One region of the Paenibacillus hubeiensis genome, then DNA from elsewhere that is predicted to be linked to it. Evidence: riboswitches for the same ligand, from Rfam matches in the RefSeq annotation. Region 1 holds a riboswitch; the other holds the start of a gene.
What was found. Region 1 has a riboswitch for S-adenosylmethionine ahead of RSX24_RS20625 (methionine ABC transporter ATP-binding protein). Riboswitches for the same ligand answer to the same signal wherever they lie in the genome.
Positions count from the first base shown of each region.

Region 2: linked by a shared signal. The riboswitch ahead of metA (homoserine O-acetyltransferase MetA) and the one ahead of RSX24_RS20625 (methionine ABC transporter ATP-binding protein) in region 1 are both predicted to bind S-adenosylmethionine.

Region 1 covers NZ_JAVYAE020000008.1:257,590-272,619, forward strand. Annotated here, with positions in the region: gene RSX24_RS20620 (methionine ABC transporter permease) at 1-223, opposite strand, end outside; gene RSX24_RS20625 (methionine ABC transporter ATP-binding protein) at 223-1,251, opposite strand; SAM riboswitch class I at 1,480-1,619, opposite strand; gene RSX24_RS20630 (Cthe_2314 family HEPN domain-containing protein) at 1,701-2,435, opposite strand; gene RSX24_RS20635 (COX15/CtaA family protein) at 2,618-3,556, opposite strand; gene RSX24_RS20640 (thioredoxin family protein) at 3,819-4,163, opposite strand; gene RSX24_RS20645 (DUF2515 family protein) at 4,288-5,574, shown strand; gene RSX24_RS20650 (putative polysaccharide biosynthesis protein) at 5,837-7,465, opposite strand; gene RSX24_RS20655 (DUF456 domain-containing protein) at 7,525-8,016, opposite strand; gene RSX24_RS20660 (Cof-type HAD-IIB family hydrolase) at 8,020-8,769, opposite strand; gene RSX24_RS20665 (metal ABC transporter permease) at 8,980-9,852, opposite strand; gene RSX24_RS20670 (metal ABC transporter permease) at 9,852-10,811, opposite strand; gene RSX24_RS20675 (metal ABC transporter ATP-binding protein) at 10,815-11,636, opposite strand; gene RSX24_RS20680 (metal ABC transporter solute-binding protein, Zn/Mn family) at 11,679-12,584, opposite strand; gene nikE (nickel import ATP-binding protein NikE) at 12,859-13,659, opposite strand; gene nikD (nickel import ATP-binding protein NikD) at 13,661-14,464, opposite strand; gene nikC (nickel ABC transporter permease subunit NikC) at 14,501-15,030, opposite strand, start outside.
Region 2 covers NZ_JAVYAE020000001.1:905,862-920,891, forward strand. Annotated here, with positions in the region: gene RSX24_RS04315 (YitT family protein) at 1-777, shown strand, start outside; gene RSX24_RS04320 (zinc-binding alcohol dehydrogenase family protein) at 1,133-2,146, opposite strand; gene RSX24_RS04325 (aldo/keto reductase) at 2,143-3,108, opposite strand; gene mqnC (cyclic dehypoxanthinyl futalosine synthase) at 3,348-4,487, opposite strand; gene RSX24_RS04335 (YybH family protein) at 4,830-5,219, opposite strand; gene RSX24_RS04340 (aminotransferase class I/II-fold pyridoxal phosphate-dependent enzyme) at 5,225-6,403, opposite strand; gene RSX24_RS04345 (PLP-dependent transferase) at 6,396-7,583, opposite strand; gene metA (homoserine O-acetyltransferase MetA) at 7,608-8,525, opposite strand; SAM riboswitch class I at 8,782-8,912, opposite strand; gene corA (magnesium/cobalt transporter CorA) at 9,362-10,297, shown strand; gene RSX24_RS04360 (HRDC domain-containing protein) at 10,407-11,408, opposite strand; gene RSX24_RS04365 (ROK family protein) at 11,637-12,515, opposite strand; gene RSX24_RS04370 (MOSC domain-containing protein) at 12,541-13,236, opposite strand; gene RSX24_RS04375 (phosphodiester glycosidase family protein) at 13,261-14,367, opposite strand; gene RSX24_RS04380 (5'-3' exonuclease) at 14,373-15,030, opposite strand, start outside.

The DNA of each region.
Region 1 (15,030 bases):
CAATCAAAATAATGAACGGAACCGACCGAAGAATGTTAACGATAATAGAGAGAATGGTATATAAAATCTTGACTTGCGACGAAGCCGAGCGTGCTGTCATGAACAGCAAAACGCCAAGCGGCAAACCGATAATAACCGTGAATAGGCCGGACGCCCCTAGAATCTGCAACGTTTCAACGGTAGCCTGGCTGATCTCTTCCCATCGAATGCTTGAAAAATCCATTATTGTAGCACCTCCACATCAAGCCCCTGCTCAACCAGTTCGTTCATCGTCTGCCTGATGGAAGCAGGCTCGCCCTCAAACCTTACCGTCAATTGTCCGTAAGGAACTTGTTTGATGGTCGAAATCGTGCCTTGCAAAATGGCAAAATCCACGCCAGTTTTGCGGACCGTTCTGGACAGAATGGCTTCATATGTCTTTTCTCCCAGAAAAGAGATTCTCACCAGTTGGGAAGCTCCGTTAGCCATAGCGTCACCTTTGACCGGTGCGCTGACTGCCAACAGCTCCGCCGAGGCATCGTCCCGCTGGATGAAATCGCGGGTGACCTCATGCTGCGGCTTGAGAAATACTTCCGTTACAGGCCCTTGCTCCACGATGCCTCCCTGGTGAATGACCGCCACACGATCGCATATGCTCTGGATGACATGCATTTCATGCGTAATCAGTACGATCGTAAGATTGTACTTCTCGTTAATGTCCAGCAGCAGCTTCAAAATGGAGGCCGTCGTCTGCGGATCAAGCGCCGAGGTCGCTTCATCGCAAAGCAGGACCGCCGGATCGCTGGCCAGCGCGCGGGCAATGCCTACCCTTTGCTTCTGTCCGCCTGAGAGTTGGGCAGGATACTTGCCGCTGTGGTCTTCCAACCCGACCAGAGAAAGCATCTCTTTGACCTTGCGGTCGATCTCCGCCTTGGGTGCATTGGCCAACTTGAGCGGAAATGCCACATTGTCGTACACCGTCGCGGATGACAGGAGGTTGAAATGCTGAAAGATCATGCCGATTTTGCGGCGTTGCTTCTGAAGCCCCTGTTTCCCAAGCTCCGTTAAATTGACGCCGTCGACCCACACTTCGCCGCTCGTCGGCCGTTCCAGCAAATTCATGCAGCGAATCAACGTGCTTTTTCCCGCCCCGGAGTGGCCGATAATGCCGAAAATCTCGCCTTTTTGAATGGTCAGGTCGAGTTCGGCTAACGCTGTCGTTGCTTTGGCGCCTTTGCCGTATGTTTTGGTTAATGCCTTTAATTCAATCAAAATAGCTTCTCCTTCCCGCCATTACATGTATCTTTACCCGAAAGGCTGGAAAAACTCCTTCGGAGCCGAGAAAAACGACTTTAGTCATATCTCCCGAGCAAACCGATCATCGTTTGGCGAGTAATCATAAACCTGTATTGCAAGCAGATCCTTCCGATCTGCATTCTCCCCGAACCAAAAAAGAGCCCCTCTGCAGAAAAAAGGGCTCTTTGCGTGAAAGATTATGCCTTCTCATCTGCCAAAATCGTGCTCTGCACCATTTTGTAGGAATTAGCACCTAACATCTATAAAGAATGACATCGTGTCACACCCCATAAATCGGTTGCCGGGCTTCATCGGGCCTGTCCCTCCGCCGCTCTCGATAAGAATATATGATTTTTAATCAGTATTGAATATAGGAACTCAGTATAATCCAAGTATTCCGGTTTGTCAAAGGTAAATATTACACCCTAATGGGTGCTGTTTTTGCGATTCAAGCCGTGCTCACGCCACAAGGCATTAATGTAGCCATAAGCCGTCTTGATAGTTTCGCACACCATGTCCGTTCCTTGCCTGAGCTCATGAAGATGCTGGTCCAGATCCTCCAGCTGCACTTTGCCCTGCAGCGTTTGATGCAGCTGCCACAGGTCATCTTGCATCTCCCAGTTCATGTAATGAATCTCCATGTTGCGTCGCTTGCGCAATCGGCTCATCGGTTCGCGGTATTTTTCTTTGATCCGGATCAGCGCTTCGGCCAAATCGGCATGAACTTTAGCATAGCCGAACTGCCTGAGTACTGTAAAGTAGGAAAAGTGGGCTTTGACCTTTGAGGTATTCAGGTCGAAAATTTCGTTGATGACCGTTCCGGTTTTGTCCAAAATGGCGAAACAGCGAATGAAGCCGTCCTTATAGAAATATACGTAGCGCGCATATTCCGCCTTTTCGGCAGCGGTCATGTCTTCCGTAGAGCCTGCTTTCACCTTTTTCCGAAAATGGGAAGCCGCAAAACAGCTTTGCTCCAATTCATCCAGCGAGGATATCAAACCTTGGGTCCAAACATACAGTTTGCGGTAATCATGCGTCGGGTCCTGATTCAGGTCCAACTGTCGCTGCAGGAGCTCCAGCGTTTCCACCATCGCTTCGATCGCTTCTTCCAGAACGCCTTCATTCCGGCGCGGGGGTTCACCCAGTAGTGTTCGCAGCATGAGCATGCCTCCTCTTGTCCAATCTGTCTCAACCACCCAACTTAAGCATAACCCCAACCGGAGACCGAGTAAACGCACAGCGCTATTGCACCATAGCGTACCCGAATCCGGTGCGGATCAAACAAAATCCACCCGCATCCGTGACGATGCATCACGAGGGCAGGTGGACTTGGGAAAGCAGATCAGAACCGATTAACCGGTTTGTGCAGTTTGTATACCAGAAAACTCATGTACGTCAATATGCCGAACAGGATGGCAATATCAAGCATGTGCGACAAGGCAACAAACATGTACACTTCCGGACGATTCATCGTAAGCATCATCAGGAAACCGATAAACACTTGCAGCAACACCAGCACAACCGACACCACACCCAGCGTTCTAAGCTCCTTATTATCCGGATGTTTGCGGTATGCATAGTGCCCCAGAATCGCAATCACGACGACGAGCGACACCGCTGCTAAACGGTGGATGAAGGCTACGGCAACGCCGCCGGACAGTTCAGGAACGATTTGCCCGTTACATAGAGGGAATCCGGAACAGCCGCCAGCCGAATCCGTATGGCTTACAAAAGCCCCCGTGTACACAACCAGGTACGTGTAAATGGTGGAGAACCACACGAGATTCCGGAAATTTTTGCTCACTCGCGGATATTTGTTCAAACGTTCCAGTCCGCCATGCTTGGCCTCTTGGCGAATGCCCAAAGCCATCATGAGCGAGCTGGCAAAGGCGATCAGCGCAAACCCGAAATGCAGCGCCATGACCGCCGATGACTGGGAAAAGACGACGGCGAATGCGCCCATGATCCCCTGTATGATGACAAATAACAATGTCAGCAATGAGAACAATTGCAGATCTCGGCGGGGCTTGCCGAACCGTAAAAACGCAACGAACGAGGCAATGGACAACAGCCCTGCCAACGCACTGACGGCACGGTGGGAAAATTCGATCAAGGAGGCAACGGTATGGGCCGGAACCAGTTTGCCGTTGCATAGAGGCCATTCGGCGCCACAGCCGAGTCCGGACTCGGTCCGCGTAACGACGCCGCCACCAAACGTGGCCATGAACATGACAAGACAGGTTAATACGGTCAACCATTTAAACAAGGTTAAATGCTTCAATTTTTCTCACCTGCAGTTAAATTTTTAAATTGCGAAGGAATGACTCCCTTCATGAGGTTCGTTACTTTGACATTTATTTCACAACTAAATCCATTATAACGGATAAAAGAGTCATTGACGGCGCGGTTTGTGACAAAATGTTAACGTCTGGGTGAGATTCGGACAAGCGGATCACGTGCAAGCGGCCTTCTTTCAGCATTCCCTAAAAATGACAAAACAAAAGCGCCTCCCTCAGTTGGGAATGGCGCTTTCGACCAAAAGCTTATTTATGAATCGTGTTATACACTTCAACCGCACGTTGCAAAAACTGCTCGATCTCTTCTCTGGATTTGCGCAGTTTGTTCACGAAACGAACGAGTTCCCGGCCATCCGTGTAAGCGACGAAGCTCGGAATGCCCAAAATGTTCTGCTCTTCGCTTACCGTTCCGACCTGATCCACGTCTACCTCGACCAGAGTCAGTTCGTTTGCATATTTTTCCTCGACTTCCGGCATGAACGGGTCAATGAATTTGCAATCCCCGCACCAATCGGCCTTGAATACGGCAACGGTAAGCCGCGAAGACTGAATAGCTACGTCGAATTCCGGTTTGGACGTTATTTGTTGCATCACAGCATCTTCCTTTCTTTTTTAGCAGCATGTCTCTTCTTTATACACATAAGCATGTTGACGAGTGGAAGTCAACTCTTCGGCACATACTTAAGATAACCATCAGTAGAAAGGATAGTACGCCATGATGTTCCTTGGCACCGATTCTGCCCCGTTCGGAGCCATGCTTCAGTTCATGCGCTCCCTTCCGGAAGCGGCCCGCGAAGCATGGCGCGGCAAACAGGCCGCGTGGCATGCCTCCGCACGGCTCAGGCACCCTGCGCGTGACCTCGATTGGAACGAGGATACCGCGGCAGCGCTGCGTTCCGAGATTCGGCGTTTGCTGCCTGGCAAAACCGGCACAGACCATGCCGCAGCCCGCCTTGCCAGAAACGCTCCCCTATGCGAGGAGGATTGCATCATTCTCGAAGACGTCTCCCGTCAAACCCGGGAACACAACCGGAGCAATATTACGCGAACCGCCGCTTATCTCGCCTGCTACGAGGAATGCCCCGAATTGCACTGGGCGCTGCTTGCCCATATGGTGTCCCGAAATGGCGGCTATCACATGACCGACCTGCAAAGCGGGCTCATGCGCAATTTGCAAGACGAAACCTCCCGGCAGCAGACGTACCGTTTGCTGGAGCGGTGCAATGCTCTTATTTTCCAGGACGCTTATCCGCAACTGTTGTTATATCAGCATAGCCGCCGCCTTGGACGAAGCTGCTTTCATTTATTGTCCCATTTTCATGTATCGGCGTTCATGACGCCTTTCTGGGAGCGCTTCTGGCTGGAGAAGTGCAGCTCGCTGCTCAGCACGGCATTAATTATTAATGAGCAAAACTATATTGAAGGCCGGGTCGTGCAGCACCCGTATTTCCACAAAAACGTAATCTCCAGCCCTTCCTTCCGATTGCACAACCTGGCAGGGCTGAACCAGATCGTATTTCCTCTCGGAAAGGGCTTGGGTATCGTCGGGCGAGTACTGGAGCGGTTCGACAAGCTGGATGAACGCATTGCATTTGGCAAAAGCCTGTATGCCATGCTATTTGGCATGGATCAGGTGCTGGACGGGGTATTGAAATTTGCACGAGCCGTTCCCCATCAAGGCTCTCGCGCCGAATATTGGCCAGGACTGTTCACCGCAGTTCAGCATGAATCGGGGAATAACACCTCCCAACGAAGCAGCGCTGAGCTGATGGACGAAGAGTGGCTTCCGGAAGGACAGCGCTTGTACAGCCCGAGACTGCTTGACGTCTGGCATGAGACGCCTTATGAACCTCTTCCGAGATACGATTGGCTGCAGAACGCCGACTGCCTCTCTCACATCAGCACGCCCAAGCGTCCTTGGATCTTCGAGATCAGTCACGAGCATCGATTCGGCATCCTGAAAACCGCGCTGGCCCACGATGCCCGGACCATCCTGCACTAGGTTGGATGATCCTGGAGAATCCAGTGATCAACGCGAAGCGTATGCTTTCGATGGAGCTTTCTTACAGAAAGCTTTTAGCTCCGCTTCTCCAGATTCTTTCTGATCCATCCGTTTTTGAGCAAATTTCCAATTCGGCCTATATAGCCCAACGTTTCATCACAAATATTGAAAAAAGGTCCTGCCAGCTCTAGAGCGGACAGGACCTTCTTTTATTTTTATCTGAGAACGCCCATTCGCGTTCCAATCAACGATTCTCCCTTGCTTACCCACGTTGTGCCTGTCCGCGCTGGAACCGCATCAACGGACGCAATACTTTTTGCAAAATTCGCGGATAGCTGCCCAGTTCGTCCTTGCGTAGCACATTCATCACGACCAGCAGCAGCAGGTAAACCGCAACGACCAGAACGCCTACCACCATACACGTCAGCAGGAAGGAAATTCTCGCCGGCAGGAAAGCACCGAATACCTGATTGCCCGTCCAGTTCGCGCCGAATCCTACCGCCGCTGCGATCAAGACGGTAACGGCAAGGCCTGTCCAACGGTTGCCCATGATGGAGAAGGAAACGATTTTGCGCAGCACCCTGAGATTGAGGTACGTAATGACCAGGAAACAGAGAGCCGTGGCCATAATAATGCCGTAAATCCCCATCAGCGGGGCCAAAATCAAACTCGCCACAAACTTGACGATAATGCCTGCCGCCACGCTGATCATCGTAATGCGCGGCTTTCCTACGCCCAGCAGAATGGCATTCGTCGTCATCATCGTGATCTGGAAAATGGTCCCGATCGTCAATACCGCAATGATCGACGTGCCGCCCAGATCGCTGAACAGCAAACCGTTGATCGAATGCGCTGCTGCGCTCAGCGCAATGACGATCGGCAGGCCTGTCAGAATCGAAATGCGCAGGGCCAGCGTGATCTGGCTTTGCAGATGAACTTCATCCTTGCGGGCAAATGCCGCCGAAATGACCGGCACCAGCGACGTGCTGAGCGCAATGGCCAAAATCGGAGGAATTCCGGCAATGCTCTGGGCTTTCATACCAAGCACCGCCAGAACGGCCGTCGCTTCTTCCAGACCGATCCTTCCGCTCAGCAGCGGAACGACAAGAGAAGTGTCGATGAAGTTGATGGCTGGAACCGCCAAGGAAGAGAGCACGATCGGAATCGACAATTTGAATATGTCCCCATAGATTCCGCCCAGCGGCAGCTTTTCTGAACGCTCCTCGATGAGTGCTGCGGCGCTGTCCACGCGCCGCTGCTTCATGGTGAAGTACAGCATCACCGCAAACGCCCCGATGCTGCCGAATACGCCCCCGAACGATGCCCCGGCGGCCACCGTCTGGTCATCGTAATTCCATTGCAGCAGCACAAATGCCACCAGTATCGCGGTACCCACGCGGGCGAACTGCTCCACAATTTGGGATATGCCTCCGGCCGTCATGTTGCCACGGCCCTGGAAGTAACCACGCATCATCGCGATGGCCGGGAAGAGCAGCAATGCAGGGGCCAGCGCGCGGATGGCGCTGACCGATCCCGGCACCTTGGAGATGTGCGTCGCGTAGAATGGCGCCGCTAACCACAGCAGGGTCGACATGATGACCCCGGCTGCGGCCGCAAAGATCAGCGCCGCCCGGTAAATCTGCCGGGCCTCTCCGCCGCGGCCCAAGGCGTAACGTTCAGATACCATTTTGCTCAGTGTACTCGGTATGCCCGCCGTCGCCACCGTTAACAGCATTAAATAAACCGTATTGGAAATCGTGAACGATGCATTCCCGATATCGCCGAGAATGTGATCCAGCGGCACGCGCTGAGCCAATCCAAGCACCCTTGCAACGAGCGCCGCGGCCGCCAGGATGAGCGTTCCTTTGATAAAGCTTTCTTTCTTAGACAACCTGTTTCCCTTCTTTCCCCACATGGGCCGCACCCGCCTGGATCACCAAGCCCGAACGTCTATGCGAATCTCGCCACCCAAATAATGAACAGAACAATCATAACGATCTGCAAAATGATTTTCATCACCGTACTGGTGAACAGGCCAACGACCGAGCCGAAGCCGACCTTGGTCGCCTTGGAAGGCGAAGATCCGCCGATCAGCTCACCCAGAAACGCTCCGATAAACGGACCGAGCACCAGACCAAATGCCGGAATCACAAACGGGCCGATAATGACGCCGATTGTGCTGAGCGTGGTGGATAGCTTGGAGCCCCCGAACTTTTTGACCCCCCAGGCACTGACCACGTAATCCGCGACGAACAGCACCACGACGATCAGAATCTGGAAGATCCAGAACCATACCCCGAACGGATCAAAGCTGAAGAACCAGCCATAGACCAGAAACGCGAACAAAATGGCGATAGCTCCCGGAAGAACGGGGTAGACCGTTCCTGCCATTCCCACCGCGAACAGAAGCACGATCAAAATCCAGCCAACGGTTGCGAGCAAGGTTTATTCCCCCTTCAAAATATGATCGCGAATGACCTCAACGATGCCATCCTCATTGTTGCTCGCGACGATCAGATCCGCCGCTTCCTTCACCTGATCCTGGGCGTTGCCCATCGCTACGCCCAGCCCTGCCGCTTCGATCACGGCCAGATCGTTCAAGCTGTCGCCCACCGCTACGGCCTGGGACATGTCGAGTCCAAGCAGTTTGCATACTTCGGCCACGCCGCTTGCCTTTGTAATGCCGGCCGGGTTGACTTCAATATTGACGGGCGAGGAGTTGGTCATCTGCAAACCGCCCAGCTGCTGCAGTTCCATCATAATTTGATGGCGAATCTCGTCGACCTCGGTGTTAAACCCGAATTTCAGCCACTGGGTTCCTTCGATATCCTGGGTCCAGCGGTCGCGGTTGAAAAGCTCTTCCACGGAGTATGCCCAATACCAAGTATTGTACTTCTCTCCGATCTCCCACATCTTGCGAATCAGCACAGGGTCCATCAGATGGCGAATATGCAGGTCATGCGGCGCTTTCCATACTTCGCTGCCGTTTACCGTGATCATCGGGGTTTCCAATCCGAGCTGCACGGCATAAGGCATAGCGTGAAAGACGGCTCTTCCCGTGGACAGGCAGACGTGTACGCCGCGGCGGATGGCAATCTGGATCCATTTGGCTGTTTCTTGTGAAATTTCATGGTTGTCGTTCAGCAGCGTTCCGTCCATGTCGAGCGCAAGCAATTTGTATTTCGGTTCTCCCATGTTGTACTCCTCCTTGGTTCTCTCTCTGATGTTTTTATGATGCGAAATCGGATCTCACAAAAAGACCGTCCGGCTGCCGCAAATGCGCGGGCGCTTCGGACGTCATGGCTAACGACATTTTACCACAGATGATCAACCTGCAACAAAGGAAGCTGCAACCTTTATTGCTCATGAAAAAAGACCGCCTGCAATGCAGGCGGCCTTATGCGCTTATTGTGCTGCGGACTTGCGGCGAGCGTAGCGAAAAACGATGCCGTGCCTCGGCGACAGCAGGAAAGCCAGCACAAACAATATGCCTGCGGCAGCCACCATGCATCCGGCAATGGAAGCATCCCATACGAACGCCATCACATATCCTCCGATGGAGGCAGCGGCCCCGATGACGACGCTGTACGCGATCATTCGACCCAGTCGGTCTGTCAGCAGATAAGCCGTGGCTGCAGGCACGATGAGCATACCGACGACGAGAATGGAACCGACGCTGTCAAAGGAGGCCACCGACGCCATGGACACAAGTCCCATGAGTACGTAATGGAACAGGGCTACCGGAATGCCGCAGGCGGCGGCAAGGGCCGGATCGAACGCGCATAGCTTGAACTGTTTGTAGAACAGGCCCAGCAAGACCAAAATAACCAGCAGCGTAATGCCGAGCATCCACACCGCCCGTGGTCCGACATTCATGCCCCAGAGCGTCAGTGTATCCCACTGAACATAAGCAATCTCCCCGAATAGTACATGATCGAGATCAAAATCGATGTTTTGCGCATTTTGACTGATTAGAATCACACCTACCGCGAACAGGGCCGTGAACACAATCCCTATGGATGCGTCCGAGGAGAGTCCTCCGGATTGCAGCGTCTGGATGAGAAACACCGTAATCAAGCCAAATGCCGTCGCCCCCAGCAGCATCCAGAGCGAATCCCGGGAGCCGCTCCACAGATAGGCAACCGCGATGCCGGGCAATACCGCATGGCTGATGGCATCGCCTACCATCGTCATCTTCCGCAGAATCAGAAAACATCCGAGAATGGCACAAGCGGAGGAGACGAGCATGGCCGTTAAAATAATCCAAAACGTGGACATTACAATTCACCTCGTTCCTGCTGCGCGCGCTGCACGGGCAGCCCGGATAAGGCCATGCGTTCCTCCCGCAAATAGGCCGATCTCGCCTGCGCGCTCCGCAGTCGTCTGGCCAGCAGCCCGCGCCGCGGAGCCAGTAATGCAGATCCGGCAAAAATGACCGTTGCCGCGAGCACCGTCACAGGCCCTGTCGGCAGATTCGGCACCATCGTGCTGAACAACGTTCCCGCCGCGCCGCTAAGAGCGCCGAACAGACCCGCCAGCAGCACCATCAGTGCCAGTGAATCGGTCCAGCAGCGTGCAGCCGCAGCCGGCGTGACCAGCAAAGCCGCAACCAGCACCACGCCGACGGCCTGAATCCCTGCTACGACAGCAATAACGGTAAGCAGCAGAATCAGGTGCTCCAGCATGCCTACGGGCAAACCCATCCCCCGTGCAAATCCCGGATCAAAGCTCACCAGCTTGAATTCCTTGAACCAAGCCACACTGGCAAGGAGCAGGATCAGGCATACGCCGCCCATGACGTATACATCGGTCTGCACCATGGATGCCGCCTGCCCGAACAAATATTTGTCGAGTCCGCTCTGGCTGCCGCTTGCTCCATGCTGGATTCGCGTCAACATGACGATGCCGATGCCGAAAAAGACCGACAGCACGATGCCCATCGCCGTTTCCTGCTTAATGCGTGAATAGCGCGTAATGCACGTGATGCCAAAGGTAGCCATAATGCCCGCAACGAGGGCACCGACGAGAAACAGGCCAACCGACTTCGTTTCCGCAAGCATGAACGCTATGCATATGCCGGGCAGTGCCGCATGGGCCAGCGTATCGCCCATCAAACTTTGACGACGCAAAAACGTAAACGAACCGATAATGCCGCTGCTGAATCCAAGCAGCATACACCCGAGCAGGATCCATCTCGTGTTGGGATCGGTCAGAATCGTCATGATCCAGTTTCCCATCATTTACACCTGACCCTTCCCCGAGCGGCTGCCAATCATGGCAATCCGGCCGCCGTAGGTTTCCTGCAGCATATCCGGCACAAATACCTCGCTGGTAGGGCCTCCTGCCACCAACCGGCCATTCAGCAGCAGCACATGATCGAAATATTCCTCCACCGTGGCCAGGTCATGATGAACGACAAGCACCGTTTTCCCTTGCCGCTTCAGCTGCTCCAGCAATGAAATAATCGCTTTCTCGGTCGTGGCGTCCACGCCGGCAAACGGCTCATCCATGAAGTACAGGTCAGCGTCCTGCACCAGGGCGCGAGCCAGAAATACTCTCTGCTGCTGCCCCCCGGACAACTGGCTGATCTGACGGTGCATGAAATCGCCCATGCCTACCTGCTCCAGACAATGTGCGGCGAGATCGCGCTCTTTTTTACCGGGACGGCGGAACCAGCCCAGATGGCCGTATCTTCCCATCATAACCACATCCAGCGCATGGGTCGGAAAATCCCAATCCACGGATTCGCGCTGGGGCACGTATCCGATGCGACGGCGCTGCTCCCGGTATGACTGGCCGAATATTCGCACCTCTCCGTTCATTTTCGGGATCAGCCCAAGCACGGCTTTGATCAAGGTCGACTTGCCCGCTCCGTTCGGACCGAGAATGCCGATGAGTTGACCTTCCGGAATATCGAAGGATACGCCGCTGAGCACAGGCTTTTTATGGTAAGCCACCGCCAAATCGCGAACGCTCAGGGGTGACGCCGCTTCCAAACTGCCAAGACCTTGGCCCGGATGATCTTCATTGCCTGCATAGGTTAATGACGTTGAATCTCTCATGCTGCCCACTCCTCTCATTGTTTTCCTTCATGTGGTTAACGGCTATTTCAACGCCTCGGAAATCGTATCGGCATTATGGCGAATCATTCCGATGTATGTTCCTTCCTCCGTGCCCTCGGCGCCCATGGCGTCAGAGAACAGTTCTCCGCCGATGTTTACCGTATGTCCTTTTTCTGCCGCTCCCGCAATGATGGCTTCCATCGCTTTCGCCGGAACACTCGACTCCACAAAGACGGCTTTGATGTTATTTTCCACCAGGTAGTCCCTCAATTCGCTGACGTCCTTGGCCCCGTACTCGGCCGCCGTGCTGATGCCCTGCAATCCCATCACCTTCATGCCATAGGCTTGGCCGAAGTATCCGAAAGCATCATGTGCCGTAACAAGCACGCGGCTTGGCTCAGGTATTTCCGCGATTTTCTCCCTCACCTCGTTATCAAGCTTCTCCAACTCCGCCAAATATGCCGCCGTCTGTTCCTTGTACTGTTCTGCATGATCCGGATCTGCTTCGGTCAGCGTATCCCGCACGGCTTCCACCACCACCATCCAGTGTTTGACGTTGAACCAGACATGCGGATCATACTCCGTATTCATCTCTTCGCCCGAACGCAGCTCCTTCGGAGGAATGCTCTCCGCGACGGCGGCGACTTTTTTGCCGGCAGACATTTTTTCAAGAATTTCGGACATTTTGCCTTCCAGATGAAGCCCGTTGTATAGAATAACGTCAGCCTCTTCCAGCTTGCGGATATCTCCCTGCGAAGCTTTGTATAAATGGGGGTCGACTCCCGGTCCCATCAGTCCGGTGACTTCCACATACGATCCGCCGACTTCACGGGCGATATCCGCGATCATGCCGGTCGTTGCCGTCACTTTCATTTTCCCCTCGCCGCCTGCCTCCGTGCCATTCGAACATGCCGTCAATACGACAACCATCAGCAATACTGCCGTCATAACCCCTCTGTGAATACTCCTCATCTTGACCATTAACAATGTGAACTCTCCTTTCCCTCTCCTAAAATAATTGTGACAAGTTAATTTTGTTGTACAAGGTATTAAAATTTAAACATAACTAAAAAAGTTTCCCTTGCGCAAATTTTAAGCGATGCCAAACAAAAAGGCAAGGGATATTTTCCCTTGCCTTTCCTATACAAACTTATGTTTGCCCGAGCATTCCCGGCGCTTTCTTTTGTATTATCGATATATCTGTGTCCGTGTCTGAAACCGTTCATGCAAAAGGAATCCGAAGCGATGGGTGATCCGGCAAAATGGCTGAAATCAACGCTTTCACCGCCGGATGATCGCTAAGAAACACGGATTCCGGTTCGTCGCTGTAATGCACGATCCTGCCTTGCTCCATAACGGCAATCCGGTCACAGATCGACATGGCCGCCTGGATATCGTGCGTTATGAACAAATACGATAATCCATGCTTCGCCTTTAACTCGGCCAGCAAATCCAAAATGTGCACCTGATGCACCCGATCCAAGCTGCTAACGCATTCATCAAGCACTATCAGTTTGGGCTTAAGGGCAATCGCCCGCGCAATATTGACGCGCTGCAGCTGCCCGCCGCTGAATTGTTCCGGCCGCTTGGCTCCATCTTCCGCGCGAAGACCCACTTGTTCGAGCAATTCCCCGATGCGGTGCTCCATCTCCGCCGGAGATAGACGCTCATAATTCCGAAGCGGCTCGCCGATGATCTGCGCCGCCGTCATCATCGGGTTTACAGCCGAGTAACAATCCTGGAACACAACCTGCAGATCGCGCCTTACGCTTTTGGGCATGCCCCCGTTTGCCTCATAAAGATGGCATCCTTCAAACCGTACCTGTCCTTTGCTGGGCCTTTGCAGTCCAAGGATGATTTTTCCAAGCGTACTCTTTCCTGCCCCGCTCCCCCCCAGCAATCCCAGACAACAACCCTTCTCAAGCTCGATCGAGATGTCTTCAAGAACGGGAAGGCGCGTATCTGTACGATTCCACCAGCTTTTTTTCCCATAACTATGGCTTACGCCGAGCACCTGAAGCACATTAAGCATCCTTTCTTGCACGGAGACGAGCTTGAAGCAGCATCCGAGTATACTCGTGCTGCGGCCGATCGAACAATTCATGCACGCCGGCCTGCTCTACGACCTCTCCCTTTTTCATGACGGCGACCTCATCCGCGAGTTGGCAGATCACGCCCAAATCGTGAGAAATCAACAAAATGGACGTCCCCTTCTCCCTGCGAAGCCGTTCCAATTCCCGAAGCACTTGAAGCTGATTGACGACATCGAGCGCCGTGGTCGGCTCGTCCGCAATGAGCAAGGAAGGCTGCAAACACATGGAAATGGCGATCATGACCCGCTGCAGCATGCCTCCGCTCAATTGATGAGGATAACATTTCATGATTCTGCCCGGGTCAGGAAGGTTCATGTCTGCAAGGGCAGCCACTGCCTGTTCTTTGGCTTGAGATTTCGATATCTTAGAGTGGGTGCGCAGCGTTTCAATAAATTGGGACCCGATCGTATATACGGGCGTAAAAGCATTCATCGGATTTTGCATGATAAACCCGATGTCCTTGCCTCGAACACGCCGCATATCTTCGGCTCGCAATGCAGACAACTCACGACCGTTTAACCGTACGCTTCCCTCTACCCGCATATTTTGCGGGTTCAACAACCGGAGGATGGCGTGGCACGTCATCGATTTTCCGCTGCCGCTCTCTCCGACGAGTCCCAACACTTGCCCTTTCCCAAGCGTCAAATCCAGCGGCTTTAACAGCGGAACGGTTTCTTTTCCAATATGCAGTTCGACTTGCAGCCCCCGGACCTCAAGCACGTTGGGATGATGCACTGTATCGTTCCCCCTGTCCAAATCTGTGTAGAACAACTAACGTTTCGCAATGCCGTAACGCTCCGACAGAGCCTCCCCCAGCACGTTAAACGTAATGACCACCACCAGAATCAGCACACCCGGGTAAATCATCAGCTCCGGATGGCTGCGGATGTAACTGGTTCCTTCATGAATCATGGCTCCCCATTCCGCATTCGGCGGCTGAATGCCCAAGCCCAGAAACGAAAGCGCGGAGATGTCCATGATCGCCCAGCCCATTTCCAGGGTGCCCATAACGACGATGGGACGCTGCACGTTGGGAATGATATGTCTGCGAATAATGCTCCATGAGGACGAGCCGCTGATGCGTGCCGCCGCAATAAAATTTCGCTCTTTCAGCGTAACGACCATGTTCCTGCAGATTCGTGCATAATATACCCACTGCACCATCATGAGCGCCAGCAGCACCTGCATCAAACCTGGCCCGAAAATGCCCACAATGCCAAGCACAAGCACCAGATTCGGGAAGGCCATGATGCCTTCGCAGAAGCGCATGAGCACACTGTCCAGCCAACCGCCGACATAAC
Region 2 (15,030 bases), on a different contig from region 1:
TTGTTCTTGCATCCGAACAAAATCATTATCGGCGGAATCACGGGCCTGTCCTCGCTATTCGCTCACTGGACAGAGATGCGAATCGGTTTGTTCCTGTTTTTGTTTAATGTACCTTTTATTTTTCTGTCCTATCGGATCGTTCAAAAAAAGTTCGTATTGGTCAGCGTTCTCGGGCTGGTTGTCTTTTCGATCGGCGCCCTCGTGCTTTATCCAATGCCGCCACTGGTAGAGCATCCTCTGGCTGCAGCCATCTTCGGCGGTCTGTGCCTTGGACTAGGCATCGGACTTGTAGTAAGGTATGGCGGAACGCTGGATACGCTGGAAATCGGTGATCCGTCCTCCCGTCCGCCGGAACGCCTGTTTAGCGGGAAGCGGATGCTGGTTGAAAAAATAATTATGCTGATCAACTTGTTGATTCTGACGGCAGCCGGTGTTGTATTCGGCTGGGATCAAGCGATGTATTCCGTGATTGCCTACCTGATTGCGTACGAGATGGTGTATATTGCTTTTCGGGGATTTACGTCGAAGCGCAAGTTGTATATATTGACCTCCAAAAGCGATCAGGTGCAGGCCGCGCTGCGCAAACGACTGCGTCGTGAACCTGGAATACCGTTTGCAGCTGCAGACATAACGCAACCCGCTAACGCGGATGGCTGGATTCAGCAAATTCCCGGCACGCTCTATTATGAAATCCACGTTCTGGAAATGATCTGGCTCAAATCGGTCGTACGGCATATCGATCCGCATGCCGGCATCGTTACCCACCCTGAAAAATAACCAGGGGATTCAAATAAAAACTCTCTCTGATCTGTGTGTGGCATGCTTCCGCACCAGATCAGAGAGAGTTTTTTGTTGTTATAGAAACTGCATTAATCAATCACACTAGGCCACTACGAGTGCAGTACCATCTTCCGATCGCTGTTATCCCCAGATTATTTTGAATCTCCTTTTCTAAGGAGTAATCCGGTGATAAGCCTATGCTTCCGATGCAGCTTTCTTTCAGAAAGCTTTTAAGCGAACGCTTCGCTTCTTCAGATTGGTTCTGCCTCTTCGTTAACGTGTGTATATTTTTTGCCGTTTATATATTTATTTCGCAGCACACGTCCGCCAAATTCCCGGTCGGCACATTTCTTTACAGTTCAACAACGGCTTTTACGGCCTGCGTTTCAGGGAGCAGCAGCCGATTCATGAAATCAGGCAATTCCTCGAAGCGTGCCCTGTGGGTAATGAAGCCGTCCATATTCAACGTTTTCCCGCGCAATACAGCCATCACACGTTCAAAGTCCTCACGCGTGGCGTTGCGGCTTCCCAGCACTTCCATCTCGCGTTTGTGAAATTCGGGATCATGCAAAACAATGTCCGCCTTCACCAAACCGACATAAATCAATTGCCCACCATGAGCAACATAACGAATCGCTTCATTCATCGATTGCACGTTTCCGGTGGCGTCAAAAACGGAGGTTGCAAAATCCCCTGAGGTTAAATCGGCAATCCGGCCTGCTGCGTCGTCCGCTGCAATAACAAGTTCATCCGCCCCGGCCCAGGTCCGGCCGAGTTCCAGCCTGTTCGCATTTCGGTCGACAGCAATGACCCTCGCTCCTGCCTGCTTCGCAAATGCCATAACGCCCAGACCGATCGGTCCGGCTCCGATGACCACGAGCTGATCTCCAGGTTGTATGGCCGACCTTCTGACGGCATGCGCGCCAATGCTGAGTGGTTCGATCATGGCCGTTTCGTCCAGGGTCAGGCCGTTTGCCTTGACCAGGTGTGACACGGGAACGGCAATTTGCTCGCGCATTCCGCCATCCACATGCACGCCCATCACCTGCATGGAAACACAACAGTTGGTTTTGCCTCTTCGGCACGCGATGCATTGACCGCAGTGAAGATAAGGAATGATGCTAACCTGATCTCCCGGCCGCAAACCGGCTTCATTGTTTCCGATTTGATCAATTACGCCTGCCAATTCATGCCCCAAAATACGCGGGTAAGTAAAAAAAGGCTGATTTCCTTTATACGCATGAAGATCGGTGCCGCAAATGCCTATTCTGCGAATCGATACCAGCGCTTCTTGATCACCCATGACTGGCTCGTCCACATGCCGATGGGCCAGACGGTTAATCTCTTCGCATACGATTGCTCTCATTTCGGTTCCCCCTTGGCTGTCTGCTGCCTTTTTTCGTTATATTCGGGCCGTCCGCTCGTCCAGGTGACATTATGGATCGGAGCCAAAATGCGGAGCACCTCGTTCAGCAATTCCTCATCCATAGGCTCCTCGATCCAGGCCACGTTGTTGCGAATGTTCCGCTCATTTGCACTGCTCACCAACGTGGTCGGAATTCGTTCGTGGGCTGTGGCAAACTGCACGGCCAGCTTGGCGATATCGCTCCCCTGCTCCATGCAGAAGCGGGCTGCGTCCAGACATGCCTGCTTCACCTCGTCATCCGCAGGATGCCAAGCAGGCGTTCCTCTCGTGCTTAACAATCCCATCGAAAGAGGAGAGGCGTTGACCAGGCCCACGCCTTCTTTGTCCAGAAGCGGCAGCAAGGACAATAAAGAATTGTCGTTCAGCGCATAATGGCAATAGGAGATGATGGCATCCGCCTCAAGCCGAGGCAGCATGTATTCGAACAGCAGCAGGGGCAAGCCGCAAATGCCCGCATATCGGATAATGCCTTGTTCTTTCAGCTGCAACAGCGTCGGAAACGCTTCCTCAATGATGATGTCGGCCGGAACGAATTCGATATCATGCAAAAAGAGGATATCGATATACTCCGTATGGAGCCGCGCCAAACTTTCCTGCACGCTGTCCAATATGCGTTGGCGGGAGAAATCGAATGCGTTTTCACCGTAACGTCCTGCTTTGGTAGAGAGCGTATACGAACTGCGCGGGAGCGACTTAAGCGCCTCGCCGAGCACCGTTTCCGCTTTGGTCAACCCATAATAAGGGGAAACATCGATATAATTCATTCCTGCGTCCACCGCCGCATGCACGGTCCGCATGCCTTCGCTGCGATCAATATCCCGAAATACCGAACCCAGGGAGGATGCACCAAAACTGAGCACGGGCACCTTCAGGCCTGTATTGCCCAACACTCTTTGTTTCATAAGGAAGCCCACTCCTTTCATGATGATATATACTTCTTCCGTTCTGAATGCCCTTTCATTTTATCAGCTTAAAATGATTATAAAATAGCGTTCAACGTGCAATATGTACTCTTTTTTGATCTTTTTCTGAGCTTTATTCGATTATATTTTTTGTAGGTACATGATCATCCTGAAAAAACCCGCCCCTTCTCTTGAAGAGAAAAAGGCGGGCCGGAAGATATTATAATGACGTTTACATCCTAGTTTTGCATCACGAAATCATGCTCTACCGCATTCTGTTCTTCGTCGAACATGCGCAGGATTTCATATTTGGTATTACGCTGTGCCGGAATATAGCCGGATTCGCGAATCAGCTGCAAAATGGAGCCAATGTTGACCTTATATGTCGCACCTGCGGCAGAAACGACGTTTTCTTCAATCATCGTGCTGCCGAAATCGTTACATCCGAATTCCAGCGATTTTTTGCCGATTTCCGGTCCCATCGTTACCCAGGAAGACTGGATATTTTTGATGTTGTCGAGCACGAGGCGGCTGATCGCGACCGTTTTCAAGTACTCTTCCGGCGTTTGGCGCTCCAGCTTGAGATTTGTGTTATCCGGCTGGAAGGTCCATGGAATAAAGGCCAGAAAACCTTCGGAATCATAGTTGTTCGCGATGCATTCATCCTGGGCTTCGCGGACGCGCATCAAGTGCAGCGCACGCTCTTCCATCGTTTCGCCCAACCCGATCACCATCGTTGCGGTTGTGTTCATGCCGATGCGGTGAGCCGTCTGCATGACGTCCATCCAATCCCGCCAGGAACCTTTCAGGCGGCTGATTTTGCGGCGAGTCCGATCATCGAGGATTTCCGCTCCGCCGCCAGGCAAGGAATCGAGTCCGGCAGCATGAATTTCCCGCATAACCTCTTCCAATGTCAGGCCGTCCGACACTTCGACCATTTTGCGGATTTCAGCCGGCGAGAAGGAGTGCATCGTAATTTCAGGGAAACGCTCCTTGATCGCTTTGAGCAAATTGGTGTAATAGCTGAATGGCAGATTGGGGTTGGTGCCGCCCTGCATCAAAATTTCGGTGCCGTTAACGTCAACGGTTTCCTGAATTTTCTGGAAAATCACCTCATCTGGAAGCACATAGCCTTCATCCGAACCCGGCCGGCGATAGAAAGCACAAAAACGGCAGTACACGTCGCACACGTTGGTGTAGTTGACGTTACGCCCAATGACGAAAGTTCTGTAAGGCTCGGGATGCATGCGTTTCATAATAACATTGGCAGCAGCCCCGATTTTGTCGATCTCGTTCGATTCAAACAGCTGAATCGTGTCTTCCAGGTCCAAACGTTCGCCCCGAAGGGCTTTATCTAGGATACGGTCTACCGTACTCATTGTGAAAAGCCTCCCTCATGAAGAGAAATATGATCACGATCCGTCCCGACTTGTTCAATGGCATTTTGCAGCAGGCCAACCTGCATATCGATCATTGGATGCAATTGCAAAATGCGTTTCATATATAGGCAAGTTCTGGTGGCAACATCGCAGTTCGTTAATGCTCTATCTATCGTAACACAGGTTACATGTGAAAAAAAGCACCTTATGAATAAGGTGCTTTAAAAATAAGTAAAAATATGAATATTCAAAAGACGCGATAATGGCAGCGATGCTTGAGCCCTGAAATTGCCTGAAACAGTTGGAATACTTCCCCAAAGAGCATCGTATTCCGAGGTTCCGTTACCCAGGAATGCTGCTTAAATGTTCGTGGATCAGTTTCCAGCCTAGCTCCGTATCTTTAATGAATACATTGGTTGCCCGTCCACTGCCCTTGACCAATTTCCCCTGCAAATATCCTTCATATTTATATTGGTAAACGCAGGTCGCCGTATTCCCGTCAACGGCAATCCATTGGACATCTGCTGCAGAGTAGACCTCTTCCTTGATCATATCCCAGGCATGTTCAAAATAAGCCTGGATCTCTTCTGGCGATGTACACGTTTTATCCGAGAACCAATAAACCGCATTGGGGTGCAGCAGCTGTCTAACATTTTGGAAATCATGCGTATTCGTTGCTTCGATATAACGGTCCAATGCTTGGATATAATCCTCTGCCTCGATAAATCCCAATAAAGTTACCCCCGTAATGCCTGATCCAGATCTGCAATCAGGTCGTCGATATCCTCAAGCCCGACGGAGAACCGGAGTAATCCGTCCGTAATGCCGCGATCACGCCGTACTTCGGCAGGCATGGCGGCATGCGACATCATCGCAGGATAGGACAGGATGCTTTCGACCGCTCCGAGACTCACGGCAACAATTGGAAGTTTCACGCGGTTCAATACGGCTTTGGCACGCTCACCGGACCCTACGTCAAAGGATACAACGGCTCCATATCCGCTCGATTGACGCTCATGCACTTCGCGCCCGGGATGCTCCTGCAGCCCTGGATAGAAGACAGCCTCGATGTCACTGCGTCCGCTGAGCCATGCGGCCAGTTTGGCCGTGCTCTGTTCGCTGTGCGCCATGCGTGCGCCCAGCGTTTTCATCCCGCGCATGAGCAGCCACGATTCCTGTACGCCAAGAACGGTTCCCAGACCGTTTTGCAGCTGTTTCAACTGGCGTCCCAGCGACTCCGTACGCGCAACGGCAAGACCTGCCAGCACGTCACTGTGTCCTCCCAGAAACTTGGTCGCACTGTGCACCACGATATCAACGCCAAGCTCGATCGGGCGCTGGTAATAAGGTGTCATAAACGTGTTGTCCAAAATGCTGATCAGGTTATTTTCTTGAGCCCATGAAGCTACCGCGCCGATGTCGGTAATTTTCAGCGTCGGGTTGGACGGTGTTTCAATATATACTGCTTTGGTGTTTGGCTTGATTGCCGCCTTCACCTCGCCGAGGTTCGTCATGTCCACGAATGTCGTCTCAATGTTCATCCGGTTCAAAATGGACGTCAGCAGGCGGTAAGTGCCGCCGTATACGTCTTCCGTCACGATGACATGGTCCCCGGCAGAAAACATCATAAACACGCTGGAGATCGCCGCCATGCCCGATGAATAGGCAAAGCCTCGTACGCCGCCTTCCAGCAGGGCAATATAATCTTCCAGCGCCTGGCGTGTCGGGTTGCCCGAACGGGAGTAGTCATGCTGCGGCGGATTGTGAATATCGAAATGATGGAACGTCGAAGCCTGATAAATCGGCACGCTGGATGCGCCGGTGGCCTTGTCCACCTCATCGCCGAAATGAAGCAATTTGGTATCGAATTTCAGCTCGCTTGCCTGTTCGTTCCCGTTATGGTTCTGCTCACTCATGGCTTTCCCCTCCTTCAACTTCGCGCTGCGCTGCCTCAAGCGCACCGCCCAGGTCGGCAATCAGGTCATCCACATGCTCGATGCCAACGGAGAAGCGAAGCAAACGGTCATCCACGCCGACGGCGTCGCGGATTTCAAGCGGGATGTCGGCATGTGTCTGCACGGTAGGATACGTCATCAACGATTCGACTCCGCCCAGGCTTTCGGCAAAAGCGATCAGCTTGATATGGCGCAGGATCGGCTCTACATAACGGGCATCCTTCACCTTGAAGGAGAAAATCCCGGTGTTACCGCTGGACTGTTTGTTTTGCAGCTCATGGCCTGGATGATCCGACAGACCGGGATGGAACACTTCGGCCACTGCAGGATGCTCCAGCAAATACTTCGCAATCGTCAACGCGTTGTGCTCATGGCGTTCCATGCGGAGAGCCAGCGTTTTCATCCCTCTCATCAACTGGTAAGAATCGCTCGGGGACAACACGGCACCGATGGAGTTATGCAGGAATGCCATTTCGGCAGACAATTGCTCGCCTTTCGTTACGATCAGACCGGCAAGCACGTCATTGTGACCGCCCAAATATTTGGTCGCGCTGTGGATGACGATGTCGGCTCCAAGCTCAATCGGACGTTGGAAGAACGGCGTCAAGAGCGTATTATCGACGATGGTCAACAGACCATGGCTTTTCGCCCAAGCACTAACGGCCTCTATATCTGTGATCATCATCAGCGGATTTGTCGGTGTTTCAATGAATACCGCCTTTGTATTCGGTTTGCGCACTTCTTCAAGCGCCGCGAGGTCATTGGTATCTACATAGCTGGCAGTTACGCCGAAACGGGATAAAATCCGTTCCAGCAGGCGATACGTTCCGCCATACAGGTCCAGCGAAACGATTAGGTGATCCCCCTGTCCGAACAGGGAGAAGATCGTTTGCAGGGCAGCCATGCCCGAACTACACGCAAACCCGGCATCGCCGGATTCCAATGCAGCTGCTGCTTCCTCCAACACTTTGCGGGTCGGATTGGTCGTGCGGATATAATCGAACCCGGTGCTCTGCCCCAGCTTTGGATGGCGGAACGCCGTTGATTGATAGATCGGAAAATTCACCGCGCCCGTGACCGGTTCATTGACGGACCCGATTTGGGCCAGTCGACTTTCAATTTTCAGCTTGTTGTCTTCCATTGCTGCATCCTCCTGTTATCACAATTAAATTTGCGGACCAATATCGTAAGGGGTTTCCTGATACACATAGTAATTGAGCCAATTAGAGAATAATAAGTTTGCATGCGCCCGCCAGGTTGCCGGAGGAACACGGGAAGGGTCGTCATTCGGGAAGTAATGTTTCGGCGGATCGATGTTCAATCCTTTGGCCACATCACGATCATATTCCCATTTCAGCGAAAGAGGATCGTATTCGGCATGGCCTGTCACGAAAATTTGCTTGCCGTCCTTGGTGGCTACCAGGAACACGCCTGCCTCCTCCGACTCGGACAAAATTTCGAGATTGTCGTTTTTCAAAATATCTTCGCGCCGTACTTCCGTATGGCGGGAATGCGGGATGTTGAACACTTCGTCAAATCCGCGCAGGAGCGGAACATGGGATTTGTTCACCGTGTGCGGGAAAACGCCGAAGCATTTTTCGGCCAGCGGAATTTTCGGCACGTCAAAATGATGATACAAGCCCGCCTGCGAAGCCCAACATATATGCATGGTCGACGTAACGTTGGTTTTGGTCCATTCGAAAATCTCCTGGATTTCCTTCCAATAGTTCACGTCTTCGAAATCCATCTGTTCCACTGGAGCGCCGGTAATGATCATGCCGTCGAAACGGCGATGCTCAATCTCGTCAAACGTTTTGTAGAACAGGTTGAGATATTCCTGAGACGTGTTTTTGGAGGTATGGGATTTCGGATGCACCAGCACGATGTCCACCTGAATCGGCGTATTCCCCACAAGGCGGAGCAATTGGGTTTCCGTTGTTTCTTTGGTCGGCATCAGGTTTAAAATAGCAATGCGCAATGGGCGAATATCCTGCTTGTAAGCAGACGATTCATCCATTACGAAAATGTTCTCTCCCGCAAGCACTTCCTTTGCGGGCAAGGCATCTGGTATTTTGATCGGCATGGTGTGTAACTCCTCCTTAAGCATAGATAGATGCAGGCTTAGCTGCCAAGAGCTGGTCTCCGAGCGCAGACGCAATGTCCACATGCAGCCCTTGTCGTCTACGGGACAGCCTTAAATTGCTTAGCGAAAATCAGTGCTGAGAAGTCGGTGCATATACCAGAACAATCGGATGCCCAAAGCCCAGTCATTCCGATAATTATAACAAAGACCTTCCTCGGACTCCGAGAAAGGTCATATGTAAAACGGATATGCGCCTCTCTCATCTCTCAGTAACAACAGTGCCTCAATGTATGTGCACTTAGTCGCTGCAAGAATTAGCACCGTGCGGTTATGCCGCCGGTTGCCGGGTTTCATCGGGCCAGTCCCTCCACCTACTCTTGATAAGATTTCGCCGTATTCAATTGTTGATAGCATGTTTAACGTATACTTTAAAACAATAACGCCTACTCGTCAAGCATATGTTTGCAGGTCTGTTTTTATGAAGCGGAACCGTTTGTTCCCTACATTCATAGACTGCTGTGTGGCGCCAAAATCGACACATTTTTACGCTTGAAAGCACCATGTACGAGCGGTATACTAGACAAGTGTTGCATACCCTTATGTGAGAGGTGACATATTCAATGGATGGCGACCCGAGGCCTGATTGGCAGACGAGTTCCAGCAAACTGCATAGTGAATTGACATCAGCATGCCGGCAGCGGGACGTTTATTCCGTTTGGATACCAAGTCATCCCGTCTGATCTCCAGACCCCGCTGCCGACCGGCTGATCTGTTCCTTTGCGCCCTAATTCAAGAGTGATCCGCCATAGTGGCGGGTGCAGAAGGAGTGGATAACGATGAAAATCCGGTTGGTAAACAACGGTGTATTTATCCCGGTGGACGATATTGAACAAACGCTGACGCCACCAGCAGAGGGATTCTACTGGATCGATGCAGACGTTGACGATTTGGCGGTGCTCCAGCCCCTGTTCATGATCCATGATCTGGCGGTGGAGGACTGCCTTAGCGAGGACGAACAGCGTCCAAAAATCGAAATTTACGAAAATCATTATTTTATCGTCATTAACAGCATTCGATTCGATGATGAAGAAATCTTCTTGCGGGCTGTCAACCTGTTTTTGGGCAGACATTTCATTATAAGCGTGACCAAACAAAAGGTCAGCGAGCTGCGTACACTGAAGCCCATCTTATGGGAACAGGAAGCCAACACGCCGGACCGTTTCTTGTACTTGTTGATCGACTTGATCGTCGACAATTACTTCACGGTGGGCGATCGGATCGAGGCCCGCATCGAGAAGCTCGAGGAAGACATTCTGATGCACACCAAAAAATCCCACCTGAACGAAATCATCGGGCTTCGCAGTGAGATTTTATGGTTGAAAAAAGTACTGGGACCTCAGAAAGAGGTCATCAATACGCTGAACAAAAAAGATTTGCGTCTCATCGATGATCAGCTGCAGAAATACTTCAGCGACATCTACGAGAACGCCGTTAAAATATCGGAGACATTCGAAACGTACCGGGATCTTATGGGCAACTTGCGCGAAGCCTATCAATCCAGCATCGCCAACCGCGCGAATGAGATCATGCGTGTGTTTACCGCCATTACGACGGTATTTATGCCGCTGACAGTCATTACCGGAATTTACGGCATGAACTTCACGAACATGCCTGAGCTCGATTGGAAATATGGTTATTTCGTCGTCATCGGCATCATGATTACTTTAGGTTTGAGCATGTTCTTTATTTTCCGCAAAAAAGACTGGATTTGAACAACCTATGCAACTGTCAAACGGTCGACGAGGCAGCCCTGGTTTCGGGTATGCCTCGTCTTTTTTTTGCCTCCGTCACAACACCCCTCCCGTTTCCGTTCTCCCGGTGTTATCCTGCATTTTTCGCGGTTTCTGCAGAGCGGCGAAAACGAATGCGAATCATGCGCAAACGCTCGTACACTTGCTCCAAATTCGTTCCGCTAGGTCTGTCCGGGCCATATACTTTCTGCATCACAGGTTTAAGAAACGAATCGCCAAGCACTTCATACGCATTCCACACTGCTTCCTGTTCTTCCTCGGGCATCACGGCCAGTTCGGCATCCAGCAAGGAATCCGTGTCGTATCCTTCGTCATCCAAAATTTCAAGCCATTCAATCAGTTCCCTGCGCGACAAACCGGACCGGTTGACGATCTCTTCCAAAGTAAGTCCTTCTTTCATGCCTTCAAGCACCAGTTTGCGCGTCGTAAATTTTTCCAGTTCCTGCTTGTATTTATGCTCCTTCTGTTTGTACAGCCAACTCTCGTATTCTTCTTCCTTGAGCTCAGCATATACCCAATCGAGCGGAAAACCATGGGATCGCTGCAAGCCATGAGTATGCTCGAGCCACTCTTGGCCGTATTCGGACGCTTTGCTCTCGCCCACGCCCGGGAGCTGCATCAACTCCTCCAACGTTTGAGGAACATATGCGCTAATCATGCGGAGCAAGCGATTCGTCGCGATGAAATACGGGGCTTTGCGGTCCGAAGCGGCTCGTTGCCTGCGCCAGGCGCAAAGATCCTCATACAACACCTCATTGCTGTGCAATTCGCTGTAACATTGCAGACGCTGTCCGCCATAACCGCGATCTTTCAACTCGTCGCCGTCATGAAACAAGCCTTGCAGCAGCGGTCGATACCCTTCACCCATGCGCGTAGCCAACTGATGGCGGTAAACATGCAGCAATTCGTCCCATGAATCCCCCTCGTACCAGACCATATCCTCGCGATCCCCTGCTTCATAACGGCTCCACACCAACTGCCAGCTTCCCTCTTCTTCACCGATCCACAACTGGGCAGGCTGCTCTTCCTGCTCGAACATTCTGGTTAATCTGTTCATGAAAATAATTTCCATCTTGGACTCCTCCTTATGTTGTAGCAGAGCACAGCCAACCAGACACCATGCCAGGCCATCATGCTGATGGGCAGCACAAAAAGCACCCCTCCTGCAATGTAATGCAAGAGAGGTGCTTCCTCATCAACCGTGCTATGCTGTTGTTCATATCATACCATATTGGAAAAATTCGTCAACCGTTTCGAAGGTAAAAAGAGGCATTATTTCTATATTGCAAATAGAACAAACCTATTTTTCCAATGCTAATTTCGCAAGCGCAAGCGAACCGCACAAGCCCGCGTTATCGCCCAGTCCAGGCGGAACGATATACTGATCGATTTCGGATTGAATCATAGGATGCTGGACGTATCCAGCCAGAAGCTCCTGCAATTTGCCCTGAATCATCGGGAAGAGATGCTCTTGCTTCATGACCCCGCCACCCATAACGATCTTTTGCGGGGAGAGGATCAGCACAAAGTTCATCAATGCCTGTGCCAGATAATGGGCTTCGAGCTCCCACGCCTTATGGTCCGGCGACAGTTCATAAGCCGGTTGCTCCCAACGTTTGTTGATCGCCGGACCTGCTGCCAACCCTTCCAGGCAATCGCCGTGATAAGGGCAGAAGCCTTCATACGCATCTTCTGGATGACGGCGCACCACGATATGTCCCATCTCCGGGTGGGATAAACCGTGAACCATTTTGCCCCCGACGACCGCACCTGCCCCGATGCCTGTCCCCACGGTGATATACAAGCAGCTGTCCAACCCTTGAGCAGCCCCCCAAGTAGCTTCACCCAATGCTGCCCCGTTAACATCCGTATCAAACGTCATTGGCACGTCGAAATGCTCTTTCAGTTTGCCGATCAGGTTGTACTGCCCCCAATGCGGTTTTGGCGTTGTCGTAATGTAGCCATAGGTCGGACTTCCTTCGATCGGATCGATGGGTCCAAAGGATCCTACCCCAAGCGCCGCAATATCTTTGCCTTCAAAGAAAGCGATGACTTGAGCCATCGTCTCTTCCGGCGTTGTCGTCGGAAAACTTACCCGTTCAAGCACCTCGCCTTGCTCTGTCCCAATTCCACACACAAATTTGGTACCACCTGCTTCAATTGCACCTAAAATCGTCAATTCAGTCACGCTCCCATTCAGATCATCAGTTGTTTTCGTTGTCCAGCTTGTCCAGCCGTTGAAGCAATGTCTCTCTCCAACTATCCGACAACGCGGAAATAGTCAAAAGCGAACGCATCGCAGCAGCATCCTGCTTTCCTTGATGCATGATCCGGTTGGCTTCCATTACGGTCATCGATGTTTCATCCGTGGTCACACGTCTAAACGCCGAGCCAGGGCCGATTTCACCTTCACGGAGTACGCGAAAATAAAATCCGGTATGCCCGCTTTCCTGAAAATAGACCGGAAGCTCTTTGTAATCATACCTGGCGCCCAATTTGAAACATGGCTGCCTCGGTTGGCTGACCTGTACGACGGCTTCACCGAGTTCAAACACGTCGCCAATCCGAATCACTTCTTCCGGACAGCCCGTCACCGTCAGATTTTCACCAAATGCCCCCCAGTCAAGCCTGCGATCCATCAGCTGCTCCAAAGCCGGGTAACGGCTGTAGTCATATACGCAGAGGGCCTTGTCCGGTCCGCCATGGTGCACCAGGTCGGCCTGGCCATCCCCGGCCAAACCGGTGAACGACAGGAATACCTGTGTCGACACGGGCGTTTTCACGATGCCGCTCAAAACTTCCCGCTTCTGGCCAGGCAGCGGCCGGGGCTGCCCAACGTTGACCGCAAGCACGGCTGGGCCAGCCTGATCTGACTTCGGATGATGCGTCATCTTCATCATGACAACCTCCTATGCTTCTCCGTTTTATTTCACCGAACCGCCGAATACAAGGGTGTTGCTAAGCAACCGCCCGGGGGAAGTCAGCATCTTGCCGCCGGCATAAAGGCCTGAAGAGGCTCCGCCATCCAGGTTCATCGCTTGTTTGGCTCCAAGCTTCTGCATGACGGCAGCCCACTCCTTGATCGTGGCTCCCGGAACGGTAGCCAGCATTACGGAGCCGTCCGCCATGATGGCGATTCCGCTTCGAGCGCCTGAAGCGTTCAGAATCTTGGTATCCTTAAAGCCCTCGCTCACCGGATTGACCGCCACTTTCCCGTCTTTTACCAAACGCGGACCGGCTCCTACCGCAGTCACAACGTCTCCCCAAGGAATTTCCTTGCCTGAGGCATTCGTGTATTTATAGTTCATCTCTACGGCAGAGCCCACATCAAAACGGTCCGCCATGGACTTCAGCGTGCCTGTAAAGACCAGAACCGACCCGTTCTTCGGAATGGAGACGTTATTGTTTGTTAATTTCTTGGTCACGATCCCCTTTTCGATCACCACGGCGATCCCGCCTTTGAATCCGACCTTGCCGCCTCGCTCCGGCGTATACAGCATGCTGATGTTGGCATCTGCCGCAGGCGTGCGGTTGACAAAGGTAGCGTACCAGCTGCGCGGCTTGCCGTCTTTGCCGGTAACCTTGCCCGTCAGGCTCACCTGCAATGAATCCATGATCGCCGTGCCGTCCGCTTTGAAACCGATGCTTGTTCCGTATCTTCCGATATGTATCACTTTGCTATTGGCAATCAACATGCCGTATGGGTCCGGTGCCCCGTTATAGGCCTCGAAGAAAGCTCCGTTAATCGCGGCTTGCGCACCGTAAGCCTTTACGATCGATGGCAGCGTAGCCGTCTGTCCCACTTGTTTTTTGGCAAGTCCCACCGTCACCGGCGTTCCTTTCGGAATGCTGACCGTTTGCACCGTAAAGGTGCGTCCTGCCGTTTTCACTTTTTGTACTTTGGTGCTGATTGCCGCTTTGGCTTCTGCTGTTTCGGGAGCGCCCACGGCTCCTGACAATAATACCGGCAAAGCCAGGATCAGGGCCATTGCCCCGGTCCACCACTTTTTGCCGATTCCTCGCGTGTTCATGCTGCTCAACCTGTCGCCACTCCCATCCAAGAGCCGAGGCTCTTCATCTCAAGTTGCTCGAATTTGTCCATGACCGCATCCGGGTCAAGTTGGAACTCGCATACATCCAATGCGCAAGCTACGGGTACTTCACAATGAATCTCTGCCAATCTGCGGGATAAATGAAGCATGTCCAGATCGTTCTCGATCTTTTTCCGGACCGAAGGCGTCAATTGATCCAAATTATCCAAAATTCCCTCAATGGAGCCGTACTCCTGCACCAGTTTGAGCGCCGTCTTCTCGCCAATGCCGCGAACGCCCGGATAATTGTCGCTGGCATCGCCCATAAGACCCTTCATGTCAATGATCTGACGCGGGGCAAGCTGCTTCTCTTCCATCAAGGAATCGGGAGTGTATACCATGTAATTGCCGTGTCCCTTTTTCATGATGATCACGCTTGTCCGGTCATTGATCAGCTGCAGCATGTCATGATCCCCGGTCAACACCATGACGTTCATGTTGTTCTGCTCGGTGTAGTATTTGGCGAGGGTACCGATACAATCGTCGGCTTCAAAGCCTTGAGCCCCGATATTCGGAACGCCAAGACTGTCCATGACCTCACGAATCAGCGAAAATTGGGGAATAAGATCATCCGGCGCTTCCGCCCGGTTCCCTTTGTATGCC